Regions from separate parts of the Virgibacillus sp. Bac332 genome, predicted to be linked through region 2. Evidence: riboswitches for the same ligand, from Rfam matches in the RefSeq annotation. Region 2 holds a riboswitch; the other holds the start of a gene.
What was found. A riboswitch is a leader RNA that binds a small molecule or an ion and turns the genes downstream of it on or off. The one in region 2 is predicted to bind FMN.
Positions count from the first base shown of each region.

Region 1: another riboswitch for FMN. It lies ahead of ribE (riboflavin synthase); the one in region 2 lies ahead of D9782_RS20050 (ECF transporter S component).

Region 1 is NZ_CP033046.1:2,134,325-2,143,683, forward strand. Features, by position in the region: gene D9782_RS10235 (S8 family peptidase) at 1-3,291, opposite strand, end outside; gene D9782_RS10240 (globin-coupled sensor protein) at 4,154-5,440, shown strand; gene D9782_RS22870 (hypothetical protein) at 5,488-5,706, opposite strand; FMN riboswitch at 5,960-6,107, shown strand; gene ribE (riboflavin synthase) at 6,526-7,170, shown strand; partial or broken gene ribB (3,4-dihydroxy-2-butanone-4-phosphate synthase) at 7,183-7,797, shown strand; gene ribE (6,7-dimethyl-8-ribityllumazine synthase) at 7,799-8,263, shown strand; gene D9782_RS10260 (hypothetical protein) at 9,137-9,352, shown strand.
Region 2 is NZ_CP033046.1:4,091,463-4,100,821, reverse strand. Features, by position in the region: gene D9782_RS20070 (M20/M25/M40 family metallo-hydrolase) at 1-616, shown strand, start outside; gene D9782_RS20065 (S8 family serine peptidase) at 1,271-5,539, shown strand; partial or broken gene D9782_RS20055 (transposase) at 5,739-5,984, shown strand; FMN riboswitch at 6,116-6,264, shown strand; gene D9782_RS20050 (ECF transporter S component) at 6,427-7,014, shown strand; gene D9782_RS20045 (hotdog fold thioesterase) at 7,396-7,785, opposite strand; gene D9782_RS20040 (1,4-dihydroxy-2-naphthoate polyprenyltransferase) at 7,803-8,738, opposite strand; gene D9782_RS20035 (isochorismate synthase) at 8,898-9,359, shown strand, end outside.

The DNA of each region.
Region 1 (9,359 bases), 2.0 Mb from region 2:
AAACGGATAGTCATTTGCTTGAAGGTAAACGACATAGAAATCATCCTCAACGACAATGCCATGTTGCGAAAGGTCTACTTCTGTCCATTGATTTAAATCTCGTTTTGCTTTTGCTTCAATTGGTCCCGCTAATCGATTTCCAGGAGCTCCATTTTCACCCGTGGCATCATAAATTGCGATCAAAATATCATCTCCACCAGGTACAGGGACGTGAGATGCCCAAAATTGGAGCTTTGCACCTGTTAGCATAGCGGATTCCTTTCCTTCATCTAAAGCCATTTTTACAGCAAAGCCATTGCCTTCTAAGAGCATGGCTAGATTTTTACCATAGTCTCCATTGTCATAATAAATTTCTGACGTCTCATTGCTGGAGAACGTTGTTAATTCAAAGTCTAGCTGGTTTGCCTCATTTTCCTTCACCAGTACAGACTTAGCTTCACCATCATATCCTTCTGCAAATACTTTTACTGTATAAGCACCCTCATAGGCTTGCAAAGTATAGGTACCATTTTCGCTAGATTTAACAGGTTCCGCATGCTCGTCTTCCAATAGAAAAATGGTTGCATTTTCAATTTTATTACCGTTTTTATCTGTAATTGTTCCCGAGATTTCCTGCTTAGGTAGCGGCTCTAAGGAAATTGTCGGAGAAATATCCCCATTCTCAGATAACGTCACAGTCTCTGTTACCGAGCTATATCCATAGGCATTAACGGATAGTGTGTAATCACCGGGTGGGTGATGAATGATAAATTCTCCATTTTTAGGATTGGATTTTGTTTCCCATCCAGTTTCTTCTACTCCAATGGTAGCTTCACCTACGGGTAAGAGATCTGAATCATTGGTTGCTTGTAAAGTAGATATTGGATAGGATAAATGTTCCTGCATAGTCGTTTTCATCGTTCCAGATGTTTTCATGTTTTGCTTCTCGTTTTTTTGTGCACGATCGTTTGTTAGACGAACATCGTCAAGATACCATCCAGCAAATTGATTATCCTGTGACTTTAAATTAAACCCAATATAAATCTTTTCTCCTGCATAGTCAGATAAATCAATTCCTGTTTCGTGCCAGTTGTCATTCGATTCTGTAATATGATACAATTCTTCCCAATTTTCCTTGTCAGTAGAAACATATATTGTTCCTGTATCCCAGCCGAAATAGCTTAACTCGTACCATTGTTTAAAGCGCAGTTGTGTTCCGTTCTCTGGAAGAATTGGTGGCATAACCATCGTCATATCTGAATGCATTTCATATTGTCCACGAAGATTTGTGCCCAGTAATTTTCTACCAGAGGCCGCTTCTTCTGGTCCGTAGCTTGGTAGTCCCCATTCCCAGGAATTATTAGTACCAAAGGAATACCAGCCGTCTGGATAAGATTCAAAGTCTTCTGAGTAGCCATCCGTTATACCTTCCTCTATACGAACTAATTGAGGTTCACTTTCTGTTACATTTCCACTGAAATCTTCGACTCTCCACCAATAATGTAGTGACATACCTGAAATATCTTCTAGTGGCACAACAGAAGTATACGAACCACTTTGATGGTTTCCTTCAATTATAGCAGCTGGATAGCTACGTTCTGTATTATTGTCATACTGTACATGTAGTGTAACATCATTAACACTTGTATTATCTTCCGCATGTACCGAAAAAGAAGCATTTTCATTTAAAAACACAGCTTCTCTGAGTTCTGATTCTACTGTTGGAGCTTGATCATCTTGTCCATACGTCTGAACCTGTCCTGTAATTGTGCCTATTCCTTGTTCAACAGCTTCTACTGCATCGTCTACATTTAGAATACCGTACCCATAACCATTATTTGGGGCATTTGTATACTCCTCATTCGTTTTTTCCGTAGCAGTTAGCTTTAAGATATTTTCTATCTCATCAACGGTTAAAGAAGCATCGACTTGCTTCATTAATAATATTGCAGCTGCAACATGTGGGGCGGCCATAGAAGTACCGCTAGACTCCCCATAGTCAAATGTATCCCATGATGCACCAGGTAGAGAAGAACGAATGGTAACTCCGGGAGCAGAGATATCTGGTTTTATTTCACCTCTCTCTGACGGTCCTTGAAGAGAGAACGATGCTAAATCATCATTTGCATCAGTAGCACCGACAGCAATGGATTCTGGATAATTCGCTGGTGCTGAAGCTGTACCAGGCTCTGATGGATTCAAGAACCCTGCATTTCCTACAGAGAATATAGGAACGATTCCAGCACTGCGCCATGCCTGTACCATTGGTCGAAACCAGTCATTGTTTATTGGGCTACCACCCCAAGAGTTATTTACCACATCTGGAGCTTTTTCCGGATGAGGCTCACCGTTCGCATCTGTTGGGGCTAGTATCCATTCTGCGGCTTCCAAAATATAAGAGTCATAGCCTGTTCCTTGATAGAATGCTCTGGTAGCAATCCACTTTGCACCTGGAGCGACACCGATTTTATTTTGTCCACCTTCCTCTTGACCAACCATCGTGCCCATGGTATGCGTTCCGTGGCCATCTGAATCCATTGGACGTGAGCGATCAAAAACAGCGTCATGCCAATTGAATTCATGAACTGGTTGATCGGGATCATCTTCTTGATAACCTCTGTATTGTCTGGTTAAAGCTGGATGATTACCTTCTACTCCACTATCAATATTTGCAACGACGGTACCCTCTCCAGTTATATTTCTTTCCCAAACTTCCGGTGCTCCTACTCGCTCAATATTCCATTCGGTATCCTCTGACTGGTTGTCTGTTTGTTTTACGGCGAACGTATTATCCTCTTCAATAGGAAGAAGTTGCTGTTGTTCATCCAGTATGATCGATTTTACCTGCTTAGATTTAGCGATTCTTTCCACTGATTTCTCATTTCCGGTAACAGAAAAGGCATTAACAATGAAATAGCTGTGAAATTGCTTGATGTTCCCCGATTGTTTTTGTTTTTTTAGTAAGGACTTTAGATCCTGTTGCGTTTTTTCGGCATTTTCTTGTAATGCAGACACAACGGTCCTTTGTTTGAGTTGTTTTGCCTTAGCGGTAGAAAGTTTTGCTTGTATTGCTTCTTTTTTTGCACTTTCTGCTAGCTGTACAGTATTGACCTGATCCTTAAGAATAACTAGATAACGCACATAATCAGTTTTATCAAATGTTTTTACTAGCTTACTTTGTATTACTTGACTAGCAGACTCGCGCTTATCTTGTTGGGCAAAAACATGTGATAGATATGGCGTAGCTAATGTGATAAGTAAGATACAGATTAGCAGAACGGCAATATATTTCCTCATGGGAAATTGCTGCATTTTTTCTCCTCCTTTTTTTGGTATAAATTCCCCCTAGTTCCATTGGTAGTTGTCTCTAACTATATATGGAGAGTAGTGTAGAACTTTGTCAATATTTGTCTTAATTTTAAAAATGATAGTTTTGTAGCTATTTTTCCAAAATTTTTCGTAGTTCTTTTCTCCTGCTTCATTGTAGTGAACAGCGTGTAAACGTGAATACATTAATAATCTTAGGTCACTAACATTTACCAGGTTTTTAAACGGTTATTGATAAATAAACCATTGGTATTAGTTTCGCAATTTGATTTCATGCAATTATTTCTTTATTAATGAAAATAGGGCATCATATGTGTTTCGTTTATCCCGCATATAAATTCAAGCAATAAAGGAAACCAATATGTTTAAGTAGGGGATGGACTGCCAGTCAATGTCCGATTGGTTCAAAGGCCTTAGGTCATATCCTTGAAAGATAAGAAGTATAAAATTTGCCCATGTGGATAAATATGGGCGTGTTGAGCCACATCCAGCTCCAGCACCCAGAAACGAGGTGACTTCACGAATCTCCCTAATCTAAGTCATCATCGGCTTGCAAGCTCATCGTAATTTCTTTATCTCCGTTGACTCGCTCCAGTCCCTACGGTTCTAATCAGGCGCTTTCGCTTTTGCTCTGGAACTAACTTTCGGTGGAGGATAAAACAACACCCCTAACTCATTGAATTTTCACTTTATAAACATTTATACTCGCGTGAAAATAGACTATCTAGTAAATTAGGGCTGAATTAACCATAAAAACTACAAGTCGATCGAAGGGATCGTTCACTAGACTGAAAATAAGTAACTATTTTGCCGATATTAACCCTATACAGATAGGGGGAAACAATTGATGTTAAGAAATACCAAAAAAACTACCACACGTCAATTAGAAGGTGGACAAGCCAAGCTTCAAATAGAAGCTGGTAGTGAAGTAGAGAGACAATTTCAGATGATTGGACTTACGGAGACCGATTTACGAATAATTCATTGTACGCAAGAATATGTCGTAGAAAATCTGGGTTTTATGGTTGATAGATTTTATCAAAATCTAGAAAATGAACCTGCTTTACTACAAATTATTAATCAACATAGTTCTATAGAAAAACTAAAGCAAACTTTAAAAAGACATATCTCGGAAATGTTTACAGGGGTAATCAATGAGGAATATTTCTCCAAACGACAACGAATCGCTTTAATACATGTACATATCGGACTTGATACAAAGTGGTACATGTGTGCCTTTCAAGACCTGTTCTTGTCATTGGTGACAATAATAGAGAAGAACATTAACTCAAAAGACGAATGTTTCCTAGCAATTCGATCCATTTCAAAAATAGTAAATTTAGAGCAACAGCTGGTATTGGAAGCATATGATGCGGAAACAGAGCGGATAAAAAAACAAGCAGAGGAACAAAAGCAATTAATACGAGAAAATGTAGCACATGCATCGGAGAATCTTGCGGCCATATCGGAAGAAACAAATGCTGCGTTCCAACAACTGAGTTCACAATCAGATGAAATTGTATTAATTGCGAATGCTGGGTCAGAGCTTTCACATTTAGCAGAGAAGCGAGCGACAAATGGTAAGCAGCAAGTAAACGAACAGAAGGAAAACATGTCGACAATTCATTATTCTATACATAAGCTTGCTAGTGAGGTGAAGGCTTTAGCAGATATATCAAAAAAAATGCAAGGAATTATTGATATTGTAACGGGGATCGCTGATCAAACAAGCCTGCTTTCTCTTAATGCTTCAATTGAGGCTGCACGAGCTGGTGAGCACGGTCGTGGATTTGCAGTCGTGGCAGAAGAAGTTCGGAAACTTGCAGATGAAACAAAAAGATCAGTCACAAATGTGTCAACCCTTATCTCGAATACAGATCAACAAGTAGAAAAATTAACTGGATCATTATATAAAATTAGCGAAGAAATCGAAAATGGAAACGATACGTTAAAAGAATCGGAAACGCATTTTGCAGAGATTGTTAATACGATGAAAAAAACCAGGATTCAAAATAATAAGATTGAAAAAGAGTTTATTTCATTTGTGAACGTATTGGATGAATTAGGTAAAGCAATGGACGAAGTGGCTTCTTCAGCAGATAATCTTACGATGATTACTAGTGAAATGCAATAGCAAGGAAGGTACTGTAATAATTACTATTTTATGGTGTGACCCATTTATTATATAACCATATATTTTTTTTTATCCCGCATATAACTGGCAGTAAGTCCCCACTTCAAGCAATCAAGTGAAACCAATATGGATAAGTGTGGATCAACTGCCAGTAAATGTCCGATTGGTTCGGGCCTAAATGGAAGTAGGTCACAAAGGCGTTGCCACAGGATGTGGCGAATGAAGCCTTTGTACGTATATGTTTTAAAAACAGATGGAAGCTTCACTTGATTTGATTACAGAAGTACGAATATCTATAGTTAAATGAATGCTTACACAACTTTAGGAAGCTATAAAGATGATGGGGGAGAAAAATATCTCCTTGCATTTTTATATAAGTATTGATAATATTTAAGCAATAATCCTTAAGGAAAGTGGAAGGATTTTGGTAGGAACTTGGCGGTGGTTTATAGGAACCAATAAATGCCCCTATAATAATAAAAAGTTACTACCGTAATAAGGAAAATATAATATAGTAGTTATTTCCTTCGGGGTCGGGTGAAATTCCCAATCGGCGGTGATGAAGTTATTTACTTCTTAGTCCGTGACCCGTGCGGCATAATGCCAAACGGTGGATCTGGTGTGACTCCAGAGCCGACAGTTAAAGTCTGGATGGGAGAAGGAATTTTTGACGCAGCATGTTAGCAAATAGGATACGTATGCTATTTGCCAACGTTTTTTTGCCATTCATATTTTCAATGGCTTATTTACGTATACATGTGGTGACGAAATTCTGTCCTCAAAGCCTCTGAAGCGAAATTCAGAGGCTTTTTTCGTAGTCTAGTAAATTTGTCCATATGGATAAATTTGGGCGTGTTGAACCGCGTCCAGCTCCAGCGCCAAGAAACGATGCGACTTCACGAATCGCCCTGCGATAAGTCATCATCGGTTCGCAAGCACAACGTGATTCCTTTATCTCCGTTGACTGGCTCTAGTCGCTACGTTTCTAATCGTGCGCTTGCGCTTTTGTTCTACTGGTTGGAAAGATAAAACCAGTATAAGTTCGATCTAGTACGCTTCAATTTTAGGAAAAAGGAGTGAAATTTATGTTTACTGGAATTATTGAAGAGAAAGGTGTCATTCGCTCCATAAAGCAACCATCTAAACAGGCAATCTTTTTAACAATTACTGCCAAAAAGGTGATCATGGATATGCACGTTGGTGATAGTGTTGCTGTTAATGGGACTTGTCTAACAGTTGCTGCATTTGATGATATTGGCTTCTCTGCTGAGGTGATGCCAGAGACAATGAAAGCTACCTCTCTAAAGGAACTGACGAAAGGGTCTGAAGTGAACCTAGAGAGGGCGATGGGAGTTAACAGTCGATTTGGTGGACATTTTGTTTCTGGCCATGTTGACGGTACTGGAACGATTATTCAGAAATATCAAAAGGAGAATGCCATTTATTATGACATTGAAGTGGATAAGGAACTAGAAAGATATTTACTAAAAAAGGGTTCGATTGCAGTCGATGGTGTAAGCTTAACACTATTTCAAGTTCGTGGGAATGTCTTTACGATATCATTAATTCCTCATACAGCTTCCGTGACTATTTTAGGAGATAAAGGCAAGGGGAGCTTGGTGAATATAGAGTGTGATATGCTCGTGAAACATGTAGAGCAATTGCTTTCCCATTCTACTGATTCAAGGAAGCTTGATCATAATTTTCTTAAACAAAAAGGTATTATCTAGGAGGTGCCATAAATGAACACAATTGAAGAGGCTATCGATCAATTAAAGACAGGGAGACCTATCATCGTTGTGGATGATGAACAGAGAGAAAATGAAGGAGATTTAGTAGCACTATCTGAACTGATCACTCCTGATACGATAAACTTTATGATCACCCACGGTAAAGGCCTGGTTTGTACATCGATTGAGTCAGAAGTAGCAGAGCGAGTTGGACTTTCTTTAATGACATCAAACAATAACGATCCGCTATCAACAGCCTTTACAGTCAGTGTAGATTATAAGGATACAACTACTGGGATAAGCGCACATGAACGCTCAACGACAATTCGTGCCTTAGTTAATAAATTTGCAATGAAAGAGGATTTTAAACAGCCAGGTCACGTATTTCCTTTAATTGCTAAGGGTGGAGGTGTTTTAACACGTCCTGGACATACAGAAGCTTCCGTGGATTTAGCAAAACTTTGTGGAGCAGCCCCATCAGGAGTTATCTGTGAAATAATTAAAGAAAACGGCATGATGGCGAGAGTGCCAGATTTAGAAAGAATGGCTGCCAAGTTTAACTTATGTATGATTTCTATTGAAGATTTAATCAATTATAGATTAATGATAGAAGAGGAGTGTAAGCAAAATGGGACATATATTGGAAGGTAATCTTGTAGGAACCGATTTAAGAATCGGTATTGTTGTAAGTAGGTTTAATGACTTTATTACTAGTAAACTTCTCGAGGGGGCTGAGGATGCCTTAATTAGACATGGTGTAGCAAAGGAAAATATTACGATTGTTTGGGTTCCTGGAGCATACGAGCTTCCATTAATTGCTAAGAAAATGGCTCTGAAAGCAGACTATGATGCCATTATTACTTTAGGAACAGTTATTCGAGGCTCGACACCTCATTTTGATTATGTTTGTAATGAAGCAGCAAAGGGGATATCTCAAGCATCCTTACAATCCGAGAAGCCAGTTATTTTTGGTGTCTTAACAACGGAGTCCATTGAGCAGGCAATTGAACGTGCTGGTACAAAAGCAGGTAATAAAGGAGCGGAAGCAGCGTTATCAGCTATAGAAATGGCAAATTTACTTCGATCATTATAAAACGATATATCAAAGCAAGTAAGCAACTTCTCAGAAATAAGAGGAGTTGCTTTGCTTATTTTGCTATTTCTCTTTCTTACTTTATTCCACATAACTGGCAGTAAGCCCCCCACCTCAAGGAATAAAGTGAAAGCAATATGGATAAGAAGGTGTTCAACTGCCAGTAAATGTCCGATTGGTTCACCTAACAATCAGTGGTGGATAAACAAAACCACCAACTGATTGAAGTTTCACTTTATCTAAAATAATATCCTTCTAACGTTGGAAAAATCCATAGGGATAGGATAAACTTGTCCGTAGAGGATTTTTTTAATTTATCCCGCATATAACTGGCAGTAAGATCCGCACTTTAAGCAATGAAGTGAACCCAATATGGGTAAGTGTGGAACAACTTTCAATAAATGTCCGATCGGTTTAAGGGCCTTTAGGTCATACCCTTGTGGTACTAACCATCCGTGGGGAAAAACAAAACCCCCCACGGATGGAAGTTTCACTTTATCCCGCATATAACTGGCAGTAAGATCCGCACTTTAAGCAATAAAGTGAACCCAATATGGGTAAGTGTGGAACAACTGCCAGTAAATGTCCGATCGGTTTAAGGGCCTTTAGGTCATACCCTTGTGGTACTAACCATCCGTGGGGAAAAACAAAACCCCCCACGGATGGAAGTTTCACTTTATCCCGCATATAACTGGCAGTAATCCGCCACTTCAAGCAATGAAGTGAACCCAATATGTAAGAGGGGGGGCAACTGCTAGTAACGTCCGATTGGTTTAAGGGCCTTTAGGTCATACCCTTGTGGTACTAACCATCCGTGGGGAAAAACAAAACCCCCCACGGATTGAAGTTTCACTTTATATATAAAAAATATGAATGATAAAAGATCTTGTGTTCACAGATATGGGGGAGATTATTATTAAGCTATTATTAGGACAATTAGTAATCATTGCTGTTGTATGGACGGGAATGGCTTTTTTCTTTTCAGAGATGGCTGAGCCAAGTAAAGTTATTTTCTACCTTGTAACTTCTTGGATGCTATTGTTAATTGTTATTATTATTAAAACATGGTTAAAGAATCGAAAGAGTTGAAGGATGA
Region 2 (9,359 bases):
AATAGGAGATTTAGTTGTTTACAATACAAAACCAGAGATTTTAAGTGATAGATACGTTTCTGGCCGAGGACTTGATAATCGAACGGGCGCATTTATAGTGGCTGAGGTTTTAAAAGGGTTAAAGGAACGAGGCTGTGAGGTTGGTGTCTATGCAGCAAGTACGGTTAATGAAGAGACAAATATGGGCGGAGCCTATTTTGCAGCTGCGGGAGTTGCACCAGATATGGCAATCGCTTGTGATGTTACTTTTGCTACAGATTATCCAGGAGTGAATAAAAATAAATATGGTGATGTCCGACTAGAGGGTGGACCAGTTCTTGCTAAAGGGGCGCCGATTAATAGGAAAATAAATCAATGGTTAGAAAGAGCCGCGAAGCAGTTAAAGATAAATGTACAATATGAGCTTACACCAAGAATGACAGGTACAGATGCAGATAAAATGAGATTAACCGGTAAAGGGGTTCCTGTGTCTTTAGTGTCGTTACCTTTACGCTATATGCACTCCCCTGTAGAAACGTCTAGCTTGAAAGATATGGAACAAGAAATTGAATTATTAGTTACGATGATTGCTTCTCTAACTGGAAATGAAAGTTTAAACCCATTAGATGAAGATTAAAGATATGTAGCTATCAGTAAGTACGTATGGTTTCTGCATTATAACGCAAAGTTAACAATATTTCATTCTATAGGCCGAATTATTGTGCGAACATTAAGAATGTATCAAAAAATAAGAATTATTATCTATGGAATATTACAAAATAAAGTAATATAGTAGTATGTTTTCTGTAATGAAGAAAACATCAATGTTAAAATAGGGATATGCCTAGGTAAATAGCTTCATTTTAGTGAAGCAGTTAACTGTTTTCTAGGCTGTAAAGTAATGGAAAGTAACCCCTCATTCCTTATCTTATAAGGAATGAGGGGTTTTTTATGAAGTTTTAGTAGGTGAAACATACGAATTAATACCTATGAAAAGTTGATGAAAAAATATTACTAATCTATCAATTTTGAAAATTCAGCTTTTGTTCGACTTGATTCGACATTATTTTATCTAGTTAATCTACTATACTTGCTGTAACAACTTAGATTTTTCTGGAGGCACCACTGTCAGTTGAGAACCAAATTTTCAAGGGGGGAGGCAGAAGGTGTTTTTAATTTGTTGGTTCTTGTCTGCATCAGAATGTGTCAAAAATTGAGGGGAGGAATAGCTGTGAAGGCTAAAAGAAGACGACGTCAATCTAAAGCACTAAGTATTGCAGCAACGGTATTAATGACATTTTCGTTAATTACACCAGGAATAGCCAGCGCGGAATCAAGCGGTAAGCTTCATCAGTCTGCCCATGATTCTAATAAGATAGCCGAGGCAAAAGTGAGTGATCGATTAGTAAAAGCATTTAAAGACGACGACAAAGTAACCTTCCTGGTAAAATTTAATGAAAAAGCAGATGTCATGAAGGTCGCAAAAAATGCAAGATCTGATGCAGCAAAAGCAAGCTTGTCAGGACAAAAGGCGGAGCATATGCAGCGCTCAGCTGTAATATCCGAATTAAAGACTACTGCACTAGAATCACAAGCAAATGTAAAAGCTTTTCTGGAGGAGCAAGAGGCAAAAGGTAATATTGAGAGCTTCAAATCCTACCATATTGTAAATGGAATGGCGGTAACTGCTACAAAAGAAATAGCAGAAAAGCTAGCGACGTTTGCAGAGGTAGAAAAAATATTACCAAATGAAGAACGCGAACTTTATGATGTGACAATTGATAAAGAGGCTGGAAAAATCGAATCGGAATTAACCAATATTGAGTGGAATGTGGATCGTGTTGGAGCGCCGTCTGTTTGGGAGATGGGCTTTGATGGAACTGGTACAGTAGTAGCTAGTATTGATAGTGGTGCACAATGGGATCACCCAGCATTACAGGAAAAATATCGTGGCTATAATAATGATACCGGTGAAGTTGATCATACCTATAGCTTTTTCGATGCGACTGCAGATGAAGAAGAAGCATATGACGACCATGGACATGGAACACATGTTACCGGGACAATGGTTGGAAGTGAACCTGATGGTTCGAACCAAGTTGGTGTAGCACCTGGTGCAAAATGGATTTCAGCCAAAGGATTAAATGCAGCAGGTAGTGGCTATGATACATGGCTGATAGCTGCAGCTGAATGGATGCTTGCTCCTGGTGGAGATGCGTCAATGGCTCCAGATGTCGTAAATAATTCTTGGGGTGGTGGACCTGGCTTAGACGAGTGGTACCGTGATGTGGTTATTGCTTGGAGAGCAGCAGAAATATTCCCTGAATTTTCAGCGGGTAACACATCGCTTGGAAATCCAGGTGGACCAGGTTCTGTAGCTGTGCCAGCAAATTATCCGGAATCATTTGCAACTGGTGCAACAGATGTTAATGATGTATTAGCAGGGTTTTCTCTTCAGGGACCATCTCCTTATGATGAAATTAAACCTGAAATTTCAGCACCTGGTGTTAATATTCGTTCCAGTGTACCTGGTGGTGGCTATGAAGGTGGATGGAATGGAACATCAATGGCTGGTCCAGCAGTATCTGCTGTAGTTGCATTATTAAAGCAAGCAGATGCTAGCCTAACTGTTGATGAAATTGAAGAAATTCTTACAACAACGGCTACGCCATTAACAGATGACAACTTTACAGAGGTACCGAATAATGGTTATGGTCATGGGCTTGTAAATGCATATGATGCCATTTCTTCACTTGTTACAGGGTTAGGAACACTTGAGGGACAGGTTACTAAGGCAGGAGAGGATACAGAAGCTCCCGTCTTCGAACATGAAGGTCCTAGTGAATCTTATACTGGAATGGATTTGAATTTGTCCATTCAAGTATCGGACAACATAAGTGTAAACAGTGTAAATCTATCGTATACAGATCAAGATGGTGAAACACAAACTGTCGAAGCGGAACGTGTTTCAGGAGATTATAAAGAAGGAGAATACCAAGTAACGATTCCTGGAGAGCAAATAGATGGTGAATCTCTAACGTATACTTGGACAATTAATGATTTTGGTAACAATGAAGTAACCAGTGATACGTATGAGGTTACTTTATTATCTGGAGTCTCAGTTGGTTTCTCTGACGATTTTGAATCAGCATCGGCTGGCTGGACAGTGTTTGGTGAAAATAACAGCTGGGAGCGTGGTGTTCCAACTTCTGGACCAGAGAGTGCAGCTTCAGGAGAAAACGTATATGCTACAAATTTAGCAGGTGAGTATGATAGTAACACAAACACTACACTGGTTATGCCACCAATTGATTTACCAGAAGGAAATGCATACTTGCAATTCAATCAATGGTACAATATTGAAAACAATTGGGATTACGGTCATGTGTTTATATCAACTGACCAAGAAGATTGGACACAATTAACGGAAATAACGAATACCTCAGATGGTTGGGAAAGCGTAGAAGTAGACTTGTCTGAATATAGTGGACAGCGTGTATATATTGGCTTTAATCTTGACACAGATGGGAGTGTCACTAGAGATGGCTGGTATATTGATGACGTAACACTAGCAGATACTTCTAATGGTGAAAGTGCATCTTTGGCAAAGGATCGAGGCTATATAGGGGTAGTTGGTTTCGATAACGCTGCTTTAGGTGTTATTAAAACGGATACAAAGGATACGCTAAAAGAAAAAGTTTATCCTGCAAAAATTCAGCCAGTAAAGCCAAAGAAAGAACCATTAGTAGATAAAGAGGCAGTCAGCCCAACACTACTTCCTATGAGTGCACAGGTTAGTGTCCTAGAAAGTGGTCGTTCGGTGACTACGGACCCTGCAACAGGTAGTTACTCATTACTTCATGCCGCAGGAGAATATACGGTAAAAGCAGAAGCATACGGGTTTGAATCAGCAGAACAATCCGTAACCATTGAAGCTGATGGTGCTGCTGAAGCTGATTTTACGCTAGAAGAAGTTGATCAATACACAGTTAGCGGTACGGTAACTGATCAGCAAACAGGCGAGCCAATCTCAGGGGCTTCTCTTCTATTAGTTGAGGATGCAAATGTTGAACCTGTGACAACTGATGAAAACGGTAACTATTCGCTTACAGCTTATGAAGGAACATATACACTAAAAGTAGTGTCTAGCGGTTATCATGGTACGGAAGTTGAAGTTTCTCTAGCGGATAGCGATACGACAGCAGATGTCGAGTTAGAACCATTCTATACGGTTCCTGGTGGAGAAATAGCATATGATGATGGTACACCAGAAAATGCTCGTGCATTTTATGATGCTTTCAATGGTTGGGCAGTGAAAATGTCTCTTCCTGAAGGAGAAGAAGCTGGGGTAGTTGATTCTGGTGTATTCAAATTCTGGGATGAAGAGTTCCCTAACCCTGGTGGAACTGCATTCCAAGTAGAAGTTTGGGATGCTTCAGGACCAGACGGTGCTCCGGGTGAAAAACTTGCTGGACCATTTGACGCAGAGGCAAATCGCGATAAAGATGCATGGACGGTAGTTGATCTTTCTGAGCATGGAATTACTGTAGATGGTGATTTCTATATGGTATATATCCAAACTGCTCCAAATACAGGTGCTCCAGGTCTAGCTACAGATGAAAGCAGTCCTAATGCTGAACGCAGCTACCAATTAGTAGGAGGGGCTTGGTCTAAATCTCCTGCTAATGAAGGAAATTACATGATTCGCGCTCGTGTAAACTATGAGGTGGAGGAACCTGTCATTACTTCTCCAGCTGAAGATATGATTACAAACGAAACGGAATTGACTGTTGAAGGTACTGCTTCACCAACAACGACCGTTCAATTAATGAATAATGGAGAAGAAGCCGGTACTGCTGAAATTGGTGATGATGGTTCATTTGCTATTCCGGTAGAATTGATGGAAGGAGCGAATGAATTAACTGCTGTATCATTACTTGATGGTACTCCAACAGGTGAATCTGATCCTGTAACTGTAACGTTGGATACAGAGTCTCCTGAATTAACGATAGACAGCCCTAAGGATGGAGAGAAATCTAATCGTGAAACCGTAACTGTAGAAGGTTCAGTTTCTGATACCAACCTAGATTTCGTGGAAGTGAATGGGCAAGAAGCGGCTGTTGAAGATGGCATGTATTCTAAACGAATACTTTTAGAAAACGGAGAAAATGAAATTGAAGTAATTGCTCATGATTTAGCAGGCAATACGTCCACTGAATCTGTTACTATTGATGTAGATTTCACTGCACCAGAAATTGAGAATCTGACTCCTGAGGAAGATGTTACACTTGAAGCAGGTGAGACGGTGAAATTTGAATTTGATAGTGAACCCGGGCTTAGAGCGACGTACTTTATTCATATGCCATTGACCAATACGGTTATGAACGCTACGGAGCTTCCAATGATGGAAACATCAGATGGACATTATGTAGGTTATTGGACTGCAACTAGCAATGTTGTTGCTGAAGGGGCAGTAATAGAAGTAAAGGTCGAAGATGACTATGGCAATGAAACTCGTGAGCAAGCTGAAGGTAAATTATTCATCAATGTCGAAGAATAAGCATCCTTCATAATTTCTTAGCATGTATAAATCACTTCGCTCCATTATTACTGGGGCGGAGTGATTTTTTTGTAGTCTAGGAAATTTTAACGTACTTCCGAAAGAAGTCTCCAACTTCAAGCGTGTGAAGGGCGTAGCCCAACGGTAAGGGGGAGATGAATTTCGGTTGGGTGACAGCCCAAAGGCTTTTTTTCCTTTTTTGTTCAAAGCACAACCCAACAGTGAATGATCGAAATTCATCAATGCCTATAAAAGTGCCAGTTCAAGACTTAGCAAGATGGATTTTCTTCATGTCCGTAAAAAGTTATGGAAAGAAATGTTTTGGTCAAGAAGTTTTTGTTTGTTGACGACTGGCGGTTCGCCTATTGAAATAGTATTATCACCGTTGATTCGCTCCAGTCGCTACGTTTCTAATCGGATGCTTGCGCTTTTGTTCATTCTATAGTTTAGCTGATTATTGCTTTTCCGCTAAAGTCTATACTTAATTTGATTGAAAACTTATCGATTGAGTAGGTAAACATAGATATTGCAATACGAATAAAGATAGGTTAAAATAACGGTACAACATAATATCGATTCCATCTTCGGGGCAGGGTGAAATTCCCGACCGACGGTAAGAAGCAGTTAATTGCTTTAAGTCCGTGACCCACAGCAGGCATTTTGCTGTGGCTGATCTGGTGTAAGTCCAGAACCGACAGTTACAGTCTGGATGGGAGAAGATGTCGAGCCAAGAAAAGGTGCGTTAGTTCGCACTGCTTTTTCCTAATGAATTTATGGTACCCTAAAGCCCCGGTTAGGCCGCGCTTTAGGGTTTTTCATTTGCTAACTGTTAGGCTCATATCCTTCATCACGAGATAGGAATCGATAATTGATGAAGGAGGAAAACGATGAAACGTAACATGCAATCATCAAAGCTATTAAAACTTATTATTTTATCACTTTTAGGTACCATATCTTTGCTCTTATTTTTCCTGAATTTCCCATTGCCTTTGTTGCCAGGCTATTTAAAAGTAGATTTCAGTGATGTCCCGGCATTAATGGCTTCCCTTATTTTTTCACCATTAGCTGGGGTTATTGTTGTAGCGATTAAGAATATTCTTTATTTAGCTATAAGTGGTGGTACAGATCCGGTAGGAGTTATTGCAAATTTTATGGCCGGGATTATGTTCGTCATTCCAGTATCCCTCTTATATCATAAATATAAAGGAGTCAAAAGTGTTGTTTCTGGACTAGTAACGGGAACGATCATAATGGCTCTGGGAATGAGTTTGTTAAATTATTTCATCATTCTACCTGCTTACAGCTGGTTTATGGGCTGGGAGGATATGTCAAATTCCGTTAAATGGTTCTCCGTTTACGCATATGTTCTTCCATTTAATGTAATAAAGGGTATCATCGTTGGAGCGTTATTTATCCCGTTATTTATTAAATTAAAAAGCTGGATTGAACAAAAACAAGTCCATATTGCTTCATAGAAAAAAGGGCGATTATGTAACGCCGTAGGAGTATAGAAAAACGCTCGTTTTTCTATACTCCTTTTGGTGTGCCAGGCATGTGCGCACGCTCTAGGGTTAAAGTCCCGAACGGTGAAGGTCGTCGTAGGCGTTAGCTGAAAGCAAGGGTATTCAAAGGAAGGCTTCGGAAGCGTTCCATCGTACTAGTAGAAACATTCTTTTTCAAGGAGTCTACGTAATTTGGCTGTGCTCGTATGCACATTTATTTTTATCGTTCGGGCTTTGGATTAACAATTTTAGCTTCGTACACCAACTTCAAAAGGGAGAATACACCATCGATTCTAGGCGAAATAGCAATAGCTTAAAGTTGCTTATCGATACTTGCGCAAAGGAAAATTTTCTTTATTGCTTTTTTTGTCTTTTTGAAACAATACCGATTGTGCATCTAGAAATGCATATGAGTGAGCCTTGCTCATCAGTAATCTTAATATCCCAAACCATTGTTGATTTTCCTGCATGAAGAGGGATGGCAGTAGCTGTTACTATACCGGTTCGCTTACTTTTGATATGATTCGCATTAATTTCAATGCCGAAAATAGATTCTTGCTCCATATCTGCGTGTAATGTAGCCCCAATGCTAGCAGCGGTCTCAGCAAGTGCAGCACTAGCACCACCATGTAAGTATCCAGCTGGCTGATGTGTACGTTCATCAACCGGCATCGTGACTACTACTTTATTCTTCGTCAATGTCTCAATTTCCATTCCTAATGTTTTCAGTAACGTATGGTCCATAGTATAATATCCCCTTATTAAATGTACATACTAATAACTAAAGATATCCCAAGTAAAATTCCGTAAATGGAGTTTGTTTTACCAGTTGCTGCCATTGCTGGCATCATTTCAATTGGCTCTGTCTTGCCTTTAAATTTGTTAATGACATCAACTGCTTTAATAATTCCAATAAATGTAATGAAAGACCATAGTGGGAAAATGTCTGCTATAATAAGCGTCGCAGTCGTTATGAAGGCTACAATGAACATCAATGCTAGAAAGCGGACTGCATTTTTTCTTCCCAAAAGTATAGCTAGTGTTTTCCGACCATTTTCTTTATCATTATCTAGATCACGAATATTATTAGATAGCATGATTGCGCCAATAAACAATGCTATTGGAATGGAAGCAATTAGTACCTCACCAGTGATCGTGTTTGTTTGGATAAAGTAACTAATTCCAATAATGACCGTACCCATTAGGAAACCGGAGAATAACTCACCAAGTGGTGTATAAGCTATGGGTAGAGGACCACCTGTATATAAATAACCAAATACCATACATATTAAACCGATAGCAGCTATCCACCAACTAGATTGAATACTTATATAGATACCAATTAAGATGGCAATTCCAAAAAAAGCAAGTGCTAAGCGGAGGACAGTTTTTGGATTTATTCCATCACGAACAATGGTGCCCCCGATACCAACAGAATCCTCGGTATCTAGTCCTTTAGCATAATCATAATATTCGTTGAACATATTCGTTGCCGCCTGAATTAGCATGGAGGCAATTAACATTGCGATAAATAATAATATGTTAACATGGCCTTCTCGAAAAGCAAGCATAGACCCAACAAATACTGGAACGAAAGATGCTGTCAGTGTATGAGGACGTAATAAACGCCACCATACTTGAAAACCATCCTTTTCATTCATTGCATCCTTTATATTAACTTTATTTAATGATTGCATGGTATGCTCCTCCTGTTTTTGTACCAATATCATATTAATGATATGGAAATTGCTATATAGTGTCAACGTTTGGGTTTGATTTTCTTGAGAAACAGTTGAAAAGAGAATAGAATAAAGATGGAAGTTTTGTCATTGTTAGTTTAACGGAGGTTTATTCAGATGATTGAAGTACAAGATAAACAACTGGAAGAGATCTTGGAAGACGCAATTAGTAGCCTTTCTATTAATAAGGTCCAGCTTTGTAGCATAACGAAAAAGATTCAACCTAAAAATCCGGTTTGTTTTTTTGAAGCAGCACGACAGATAGAGAAGGATCGCGTCTTTTGGACGAGCACAAATGATGCATTTTCTATAGCTGGCGTTGGAAATGCGTATGATATCAGTGCTAATGAAAATCGTTTTCAACATATGGAATTAAAATGGAAACAAGTAATAGATCAAGCCATTATTCATAATTCGTTTGATGTTCCTGGTACTGGATTAGTCTCATTGGGGGGAATGGATTTTGATCCTAAAAAGGACCGAACCGAGCTTTGGGGCGATTTTCCAGCTATTCAATTTACTGTTCCAGAATATATGTTAACGAAATATAAGGAAAACTATTATTTTACAATAAATGTT